Linked DNA regions of Shinella zoogloeoides. The protein of the gene in region 1 interacts with the protein of each later gene in a pairwise test. Links are inferred from orthologs where the notes say so. Each region holds a gene or a part of one and is shown in the gene's direction. Other genes may lie near its edges.

What was found.
Region 2: the proteins of ptsN (region 1) and Q9316_RS22040 interact in binary tests that used the Escherichia coli proteins (3 or more experiments, as listed by UniProt). The link is inferred for Shinella zoogloeoides from one-to-one orthologs.

What each region holds. Positions count from the first base shown.
Region 1 is NZ_CP132311.1:5,363-9,355, reverse strand. What follows is about bases 1-2,977. They hold ptsN (PTS IIA-like nitrogen regulatory protein PtsN), read left to right. Parts: upstream 1-1,245; coding sequence 1,246-1,710; downstream 1,711-2,977. Other genes in these bases: grpE (nucleotide exchange factor GrpE), read right to left, coding at 2,644-2,977; Q9316_RS00925 (sulfite exporter TauE/SafE family protein), read right to left, coding at 1,786-2,538; hpf (ribosome hibernation-promoting factor, HPF/YfiA family), read left to right, coding at 596-1,171; rpoN (RNA polymerase factor sigma-54), read left to right, coding at 1-344. Outside these bases: more of grpE, read right to left, coding at 2,978-3,267; heat-inducible transcriptional repressor HrcA, read right to left, coding at 3,412-3,993. UniProt on the Escherichia coli protein: Seems to have a role in regulating nitrogen assimilation.
Region 2 is NZ_CP132312.1:344,057-349,177, reverse strand. What follows is about bases 1,154-4,360. They hold Q9316_RS22040 (sensor histidine kinase), read left to right. Parts: upstream 1,154-1,460; coding sequence 1,461-4,160; downstream 4,161-4,360. Other genes in these bases: Q9316_RS22035 (response regulator), read left to right, coding at 4,157-4,360; kdpC (potassium-transporting ATPase subunit KdpC), read left to right, coding at 1,154-1,452. Also shown: potassium-transporting ATPase subunit KdpB, read left to right, coding at 1-880; more of kdpC, read left to right, coding at 883-1,153; more of Q9316_RS22035, read left to right, coding at 4,361-4,852; Q9316_RS22030 (RNA polymerase sigma factor), read left to right, coding at 5,058-5,121. UniProt on the Escherichia coli protein: Member of the two-component regulatory system KdpD/KdpE involved in the regulation of the kdp operon. KdpD may function as a membrane-associated protein kinase that phosphorylates KdpE in response to environmental signals.

The sequences.
Region 1 (3,993 bases):
TCAAGATGCACGAATCGACGGTAAGCCGCGTTACCTCAAACAAGTACATGCTGACGCCGCGCGGCCTCTTCGAACTCAAATATTTCTTCACCGTGTCGATCGGCTCGGCGGAGGGCGGCGATTCCCACTCAGCCGAGAGCGTGCGACACCGCATCCGTACCATGATCGCGCAGGAGGCGCCCGATGCGGTGCTCTCCGACGACGATATCGTCGACGTGCTGCGCAAGGGCGGCGTCGATCTTGCCCGCCGGACGGTGGCCAAGTATCGCGAGGCGATGAACATCCCCTCGTCCGTGCAGCGGCGGCGCGAAAAACGGGCGCTCGCCAAGGCTGCCCTCTCCTGAAACCAAGCCGTGGAAATCAGCGTTTCACCCCTCAAGAAGTTAACGATGGCTGAACCCACCGATTGACTTCACCATCGGGACGGGCTAATGCGCGCCCCAATTCTGAAGAGAAGGCAGACCGGCATCCCAGACATATCCCCGCTTTTTTTGCCGCATGCGACGCAAAATCCATCGCATGCTTGAAACGCTTGGAACGTGGATGAGGTTGGCATAGACTGTTGCACGCAAATCACGAACGAGAGGAAACCTCCATGAGTGTGCGTGTATCCGGTAAACATATGGAAATCGGCGAAACTTTCCGTCAGCGCATTGAAGAGCAGATGGGAGAAGCCGTAACCAAATATTTTGACGGAGGATATTCGAGCCAGGTCACCGTGGAAAAGGCGGGATCGCGGTACAGCGCAGACTGCAAGATCCACCTGGATACGGGCATGGCCTTGCAGGCAAATGGCGAAGCAAACGATCCGCTGGCGGCCTTCCAATCGGCCTCCGAACGGATCGAGAAGCGCCTGCGCCGCTACAAGCGCAAACTCAAGGCACACCACAACGGCAATGGTCACGACGCCTTTGCAGAAGTGGCCTACACGGTGATGGATTCGGTCCCCGACGAAGACGATGAGCTTCCCGAGGACTACGCACCGACCATCGTTGCGGAAAGCACGAAGAAACTGCGGACCATGTCCGTCGCAAGCGCCGTCATGGCGCTCGACATGACGGACGACCCGGTTCTTCTCTTCCGCAGCGCCGGATCGGAGCAGCTCAATATCGTCTACCGACGCAACGACGGCAATATTGGCTGGATCGACGCAGCCAATATCAAAGGCTGAGTGACGGGATCGTGGTGCCGGAAAGCGGCACCACGTTTCTTCAAACCCTTCACGCAGCGCACGAGGACAAGAGCATGGCATTGGCAGGTTTGCTGCAGCAAAGTGCGATTATTCCGGCGATGAGGGCCAATTCCAAGAAGCAACTGCTTCAGGAGCTGGCAACGAAAGCGGCAAAGATCACCGGAATTCCGGAACGTGAGATCTTCGACGTCATCCTTCAGCGTGAGCGGCTCGGTTCGACCGGCGTGGGCAATGGCATCGCCATCCCGCACGGCAAGCTGAAGGAACTCACGCAGATCACCGGCCTCTTCGCGAGGCTCGAGACTCCCGTTGACTTCGAGGCGCTGGACGACCAGCCGGTCGACCTCGTCTTCCTGCTTCTGGCGCCGGAAGGCGCCGGGGCGGACCATCTGAAGGCGCTCTCCCGCATCGCCCGCGTGCTGCGCGATCCTGCCATGGTCGCCAAGCTGCGCGCGTCCGACAGCGAGAGCGCGGTCTACGCCTGCCTCAGCGAGGAACAGGCGTCCAACGCGGCCTGAGGCCGCGTAGGCACCACTATCGATCGCCTACCGAAACCGCCGCGGACCAACGTCCTGCGGCGGTTTTCGTTCGGCTCATGCAGATGCGAAGAGAGGCGGCAGCGTGGCGGCGAGCATCGCCGCGCCCGAGGCCGTCAGAAGCCCGAGCACGATGCGGCGGAAGGTCGCTTCGCTGATGCCGATATAGAGCCGGCTGCCAAGCAGGGTCGGCAAAAGCATGGCCGGGGCGACGACGGCGAACATCGGCACCATCTCGACCTTGACCATGCCGGTGGCGAAATAGGTCGCCATGGTGACGGCGAGCGTCGCCAGATTGAAATTCTGGATGACCGTGCGCTGGGTGTCCTTGTCAATCTGCCGCAGCGTGCACCAGAGCGTCGGCACCGGGCCGGAAAAGCCGCCGAGGCCGGCCATGACGCCGCCGACCAGGCCGGCCGCGCCGTCCGCCAGCCGACCGCCGAAGCGGACCGGCGGCAGCGCACGCGAAAACAGCATGATCGGACACCAGACGACCAGCACGAGGCCAAGCACGGTCTTGAAAAGCCGCGCATCGAGCATCGGCAGGATCGCCGTCCCGATCGGGATGCCGGCAAGGCCGCCGACGAGAAAGGGCAGGAGAACCGGCAGGCTGAAGCCGCGCCGGACGGACAGTGCGCCGACCACCTGCCCCGTCAGCGCCCCGAATACGACGAGCACGGCTGCCAGTTGCGGCTCGATCGTCCAAGCCCAGAAAGACATGGCAACGAGGCCGAAGGCGAAGCCGGACAGGCCCTGCACGAAGCCCGCGACGATCGCGCCGAGCGCGATGATCCACACGGTTTCCGACACGGCCTTCCTTTCGGGATGGAGAATGCCTGCCGGTCGTCATCGCCCGGCCAAGAAAAACGCCCGCACCATTGCTGCTGCGGGCGTCCTGATCGTCGAAAGGGCCTATCAGGCCTGTGCGGCGCTCGCCTCGCCGGCGGGGGCCTTCGGGCCGCCCTTGGATACGCCCACCATGGCCGGGCGCAGCACACGCTCGCCGATGACGAAGCCGGCCTGCACGACCTGGACCACCGTGTTGTTGGCGACCTCCGGGTTCGGCACTTCGAACATGGCCTGATGGAAGTTCGGATCGAATTTCTCGCCCATCGGATCGAGCTTGCGCACGCCGTGACGCTCCAGCGCGGCGAGCATGGAGCGCTCGGTCATCTCGACGCCTTCGGCGAGCGCCTTGAGGCCGGCATCCCCGCTTTCGAGCGCGTCGGCCGGGATGGCATCGAGCGCGCGGCGCAGATTGTCGGACACGGCCAGCATGTCGCGCGCAAAGCCGGCGACGGAATAGGACTTGGCGTCCTTCACGTCGCGCTCGGTGCGGCGACGCAGGTTGTCCATCTCGGCGGCTAGGCGCAGATACTTGTCCCTGAGGTCGGCGTTGTCGGCCTTGAGCACCTCGATCGGATCGGGCTCGGCCGGCGCTTCCGCCTCGGCGGCAGCTTCTTCCGCAGCGTAGGCTTCTGCGGCGACCTTGTTTTCCACCGCCTCGTCAGGTCCGTGTTTCTTGCTCTCGTCGGTCATGACGTACTCCGAATTGCATATTTAAGGGGGTTGCGCCCGATATCGAGCTTTGAGCCTGAAAAATCAAGGGCTGATGCCCCGAAAGGCCGGTTCTGTCGCCGCATGCCGTTCTCGCAAACCGCTACGCACGTTGCGCGATACGCTTCAGCGCGAAAGCCGCGACATGAGCTGGGCCGTATAATCCACCATGGGCACGATACGGGAATAGTTGAGCCGCGTCGGCCCGATGACGCCGACGGCACCGACGATCTTCTCGTCGCTGTCCCGATAGGGCGCGACGATGAGCGAGGAACCGGAGAGCGAGAAGAGCTTATTTTCCGAGCCTATGAAGATGCGTACGCCCGGCCCCGTCTCGGCGAGGTTCAGGAGCTCGATCAGGCTGTCCTTGCGCTCCAGATCGTCGAAGAGCATGCGCAGGCGGTCGATGTCCTCCGCGCCGGCGAGGCCTTCGAGCAGGTTCGCCCGGCCGCGCACGATGAGCCGCGTCGGCTTAGCCTCCTCGAAGCCGCCGGACCAGACGGCAAGCCCGCGTTCGACGAGATCCTGCGACAGTTTATCGAGCTCGCCGCTGATTTCGCCACGCAGGCGCTCAAGCTGCGCGCGGGCCTCGACCAGCGTGTTGCCGGCAAGGTGCGCATTGAGGAAATTGGCCGCTTCCGTGAGCTGTGAGCCGGTCACGCCCGCCGGCAGTTCGATGATGCGGTTTTCCACCTGGTCGTGATCGCC
Region 2 (5,121 bases), on another replicon or contig:
GCGCCGACTGCGCAAGGGTGCGGTCGACGCTGTGCTCCGCTTCGCCGGCCTTGCGGAAAACGAAGCGCCCGACGACTTCCGTCGCGCCGTCGAGACGATCGCCCGTAGCGGCGGCACGCCGCTTGCCGTTGCCGACGGTTCCCGCCTCCTTGGCGTCATCCACCTCAAGGACGTGGTCAAGCCCGGCATCAAGGAACGTTTCGCGGCGCTGCGCGCCATGGGTATCCGCACGGTCATGGTGACCGGCGACAACCCGGTCACCGCTGCCGCCATCGCCTCGGAGGCCGGCGTCGACGACTTCCTCGCCGAGGCCACGCCGGAGGACAAGCTCGCCTATATCCGCCGCGAGCAGCAGGGCGGCCGCCTCATCGCCATGTGCGGCGACGGCACCAACGACGCCCCGGCGCTCGCCCAGGCGGATGTGGGCGTCGCCATGCAGACCGGCACGCAGGCGGCCCGGGAGGCAGCCAACATGGTGGACCTCGATTCCAGCCCCACCAAACTCATCGAGATCGTCGAGATCGGCAAGCAGCTCCTCATGACCCGAGGCTCGCTCACGACCTTCTCCATCGCCAACGACGTCGCGAAATACTTCGCGATCATTCCGGCGCTGTTCGTCGCGACCTATCCGGCGCTCGACGCGCTCAACATCATGAACCTCGCCTCGCCGCAATCGGCCATCCTCTCGGCCGTCATCTTCAACGCGCTGATCATCGTGGCCCTCATTCCGCTGGCGCTGCGCGGCGTCGCCTATCGCCCGGCGGGCGCGGCCGCCCTGCTGCGCCGCAACCTCCTCGTCTACGGCCTCGGCGGCCTCGTCCTGCCCTTTGCCGGCATCAAGGCTATCGACCTTGCCGTCAGCGCCCTACATCTGGTGTAATCATGCTGAACCATCTTCGCCCGGCCATCACCCTCGTCCTCGCCCTGACCGCCCTTCTCGGCCTTGCTTATCCGCTTGCTGTGACGGGTGTCGCGCAGGTCGTCATGCCCTCGGCCGCCAACGGCTCGCTCATCGAAAGGAACGGAGCCGTCGTCGGCTCCGCCCTGATCGGCCAGGCCTTCGCCACGGACCGGTATTTCTGGCCGCGTCCCTCCGCGACGGGCCCCGACGCCTATAACGCGGCCGCCTCCTCCGGCTCGAACCTCGGCACGACGTCGGCCAAGCTCAAGGAGCGCGTCGAGGCCGATATCGCCCGACTGGAGACGGCAGGCATCGCGACCCCCGTCCCGGCGGACGCGGTGACGACTTCCGGCTCCGGGCTCGACCCGCACATTTCCCCCGCCTTCGCCCGAGCGCAGGTCGCGCGGGTGGCAAAGGCCCGGGGACTTTCGGAAACGGACGTGGCGAACCTCGTCGAAAACCGTATAGAAGGTCGGCTTTTCGGGAGCATCGGCGAACCCCGGGTGAACGTGCTACAGCTCAACCTGGCGCTCGACGCGCACGGAACATGAGAGTGAGAATGACGGACAACGACCGCGACGACAGTCGCAGACCGGATCCCGATGCATTGCTTGCCCTGGCGGAGAAAGACCGCCGGGGCAAGTTGACCGTTTTCCTGGGCGCAGCGCCGGGCGTCGGCAAGACCTACGCCATGCTGGCGCGCGCCGGGCGCCTCAAGGCCGAAGGCGTGGATATCGTCGTCGGCCTCGTGGAAACCCACGGGCGCGGCGAGACGGCCGCCCTCATCGACGGCCTTGACGTGTTGCCGCGCCTGCGCGCCGCCCATCGCGGCAAGGAGCTCGAGGAGTTCGACCTCGACGGCGCGCTCGCCCGCCGCCCGCGCATCGTGCTCGTCGATGAGCTTGCCCATTCCAACCCGGAAGGAAGCCGGCATCCGAAGCGCTACCAGGATATCGAGGAACTGATTGCCGCCGGCATCGATGTGTGGACCGCCCTCAACATCCAGCATCTCGAAAGCCTCGCCGACCTCGTGGCGCAGATCACCGGCGTGACGGTGCGCGAGCGCGTGCCCGACACCGTCCTGAAGAAGGCCGACGAGGTCGTGCTGGTCGACCTGCCGCCGACGGAGCTGATCGAGCGGCTGAAGGAGGGCAAGGTCTACCTGCCGGAAAGCGCAAGCCGCGCCGTCGACCGCTTCTTCCGCCTCGGCAACCTGACGGCGCTGCGCGAACTTGCCCTTCGCCGCACGGCCGACCGGGTGGACGACCAGATGGTCGACTACCTCAAGCAGAACGCCATCGAAGGCCCCTGGGCGGCCGGCGAACGGCTGCTCGTCTGCGTCGGACCGGACGAGCTTTCGGAAAAGGTCGTGCGCGTGGCAAGCCGCCTCGCCTCCGGCCTCAACGCGCCGTGGATCGTCGTCTCCATCGACCGGGCCGACCGCGAGGTGGAAACGACCGAGCGGCTGCAGCGCATGGAAGCGCTCTTCCGGCTCGCCGAACAGCTCGGCGCCGAGACGCGCCGGGTGGTGGGAAACGACTTCGTCGAGGAGATCCTGAAGCTCGCCCGCCGCGAGCACGCGACGCAGATCGTGATCGGTGCGAAACGCCATCGCGGCTGGACGCGTTGGCTCTCGCCGTCGCTGCCCGACGCGCTTTCGCGCCGCGCCGCCGGGCTGGGTGTCTATTTCGTGACGCCGGAGAAGACCGAAAAGCCTGCGCCGCCGCCAGTGCGCCTTCCGCTCCTCAACATCGCGTCCCTGCGCCAGTCCGCCCTGATCGCCGCCGGCCTCACGGCCGCCACCGCCGTCGTGGGCAAGCTGGTCTATATCTTTGCGGAACTGCCGAACATCTCGCTGCTTTTCCTGCTCGCCGTTCTCGGCGCCGCGGTGCTGGGCGGCTATGCATCCGCCTTCATCGCCGCGCTCCTGTCGGCGCTCGCCTATAATTTTCTGTTCATCGATCCGCTGCACACCTTCACGATCACCGCGCCGCACGAAGTCTTCGCGCTGATCGTCTTCCTGTGCGTCGCGATCATCGCCGGCGGGTTCGCCTCACGCATCAAGGAGCAGGCGGAGGTCGCCCGCGTGCGCGCCACCGCGCTGCAGTCGCTCTACGATTTCTCGCGCAAGCTCTCGACCACCGCCAAGGCGGACGACGCGATCTGGGTGGCGGTCTCGCATCTCCAGGCAAGCCTCAAGCGCAACATCGTTCTCCTCTTGCCCGACAAGGGCGACCTCAAGGTCGCCGCCATCTGGCCGCCGGATACCGAACTCGACGTCACGGATTTCACCGCCGCGCGCTGGACGCGCGACAAGCAGGAGACCGCCGGATTCGGCACCGGCACCCTGCCGAACAGCCGCTTCGAATTCCGCCCCCTGATGGGGCCGCACGGGCTGGTCGGCGTTTGCGGCATCCAGCAGGTGGTCGATGAACAGCTCGATCTCAACGCCGAACGCGCCCTCTCCGCCATCCTCGACCAGACGGCCATCGCGCTCGATCGCGCGCGGCTTTCGGAAGAAAGCGTCGAGCAAGCAGCGAAACTCGAGGGCGAGCGATACCGCGAGGCGCTGCTGTCCTCGATCTCGCACGACCTGCGCACGCCGCTCGCCACCATCATGGGCGCCGTCACGAGCCTGCGCCAGCTTGGCGACAAGATGAGCGCCGAGAGCCGCACGGACCTGCTCCAGTCCATCGAGGAGGAGGGCAGCCGCATGAGCCGGTTCGTCTCCAACCTGCTCGACATGACGCGCATCGAATCCGGCACGCTGAAGCCGAAAACGGATTGGGTGGACGTCGCCGACGTCGTGCAGTCCGCCATCGAGCGGGCGCGAAAATACTTCCCCGGCAAGCCGATCGAGACCGGCATCGCGCCGGACCTGCCACTTGTCGAGGGCGACAGCGTGCTGCTCGGCCAGGTCCTGTTCAACCTGCTCGACAATGCCGTGAAATATGGCGGCGACGAACCGGTCAACGTCTATGCCCGCCGCGACGGGCAGGATGTGCTGATCTCCGTGACCGATCTGGGCAAGGGCATCCCGCCCTCTGAGATCGACCGCGTCTTCGAGAAATTCTATCGTCGCGGCAAACCGGACGGCCGCGCGCCCGGTACGGGCCTCGGCCTTTCCATCGCCCGCGGCTTCGTCGAGGCGATGGGCGGCAAGATCCATGCGGAAAGCCCGGCGGTGAAGAAGAAGGGCACGCGCATCGTCATCCGCTTCCCGGTGAGCGACAAGACGAAGGCTGACAAGGCGAAATGACGAACGAGCGCATCCTCGTGGTGGACGACGAGCCGCAGATCCAGCGGTTCCTCAAGCCTGCCCTCAAGGCGGCGGGCTATGACGTGGTCGAGGCCGCGACGGGCGGCGAGGCGCTGAAGGCTGTGGCGACCGCCGCGCCGGACCTCGTCATCCTCGATCTCGGCCTTCCCGACATGGACGGCAAGGATGTCGTCACGAACCTGCGCGGCTGGACGACCATTCCGATCATTATCCTTTCCGCGCGCGAACGGGAAAGCGAGAAGATCGCCGCCCTCGATCTCGGCGCCGACGACTATATCGAAAAGCCCTTCGGCATAGGCGAGCTCACCGCCCGCATCCGCACGGCCCTGCGCCACCGCGAGCGCGCCGCGGCCCCGCCGGCCACCCTGTCCACCGACGGCCTCGTCATCGACACGGTGCGGCGGATCGTCTCCCGCAGCGACGAGGCGATCCGGCTGACGCCGAAGGAATACGACCTCCTGACCCTGCTTGCCCGTCATGCGGGCCGGGTCGTCACGCACAAGACGCTGCTCACCTCTGTCTGGGGACCGGCGCACGGCGAGGATCTCCATTACCTGCGCGTCTTCATCGGCCAGCTTCGCCAGAAGATCGAGCGCGACCCGACGAGCCCCACCATCGTGCGCACGGAACCCGGCGTCGGATATCGGCTGGTGGTGGACCAGGAATCCTGACACCGCGATCGTCGGCGGGCTTATAACAGCAGCACCTTAAACTTGACTATGCAAATCATGTTAAGCTATTCCTGTCCGGAATTCTGCGCGGGGTGATTGCCGCGCCTATTGAAGGAAGAGGGATGGCGGCCGCATTCGGCAATGCCGGAAGGACGATCGGCGACGGCTGCGGGAACGGTTCCCCGCGCCGGGAAGGCATGGCGCCGTGAAGGAGGTAGATGCAACCTCGCTGCTCTACGCCGCCCATCGCCCTGCCCTCGTGCGCTATG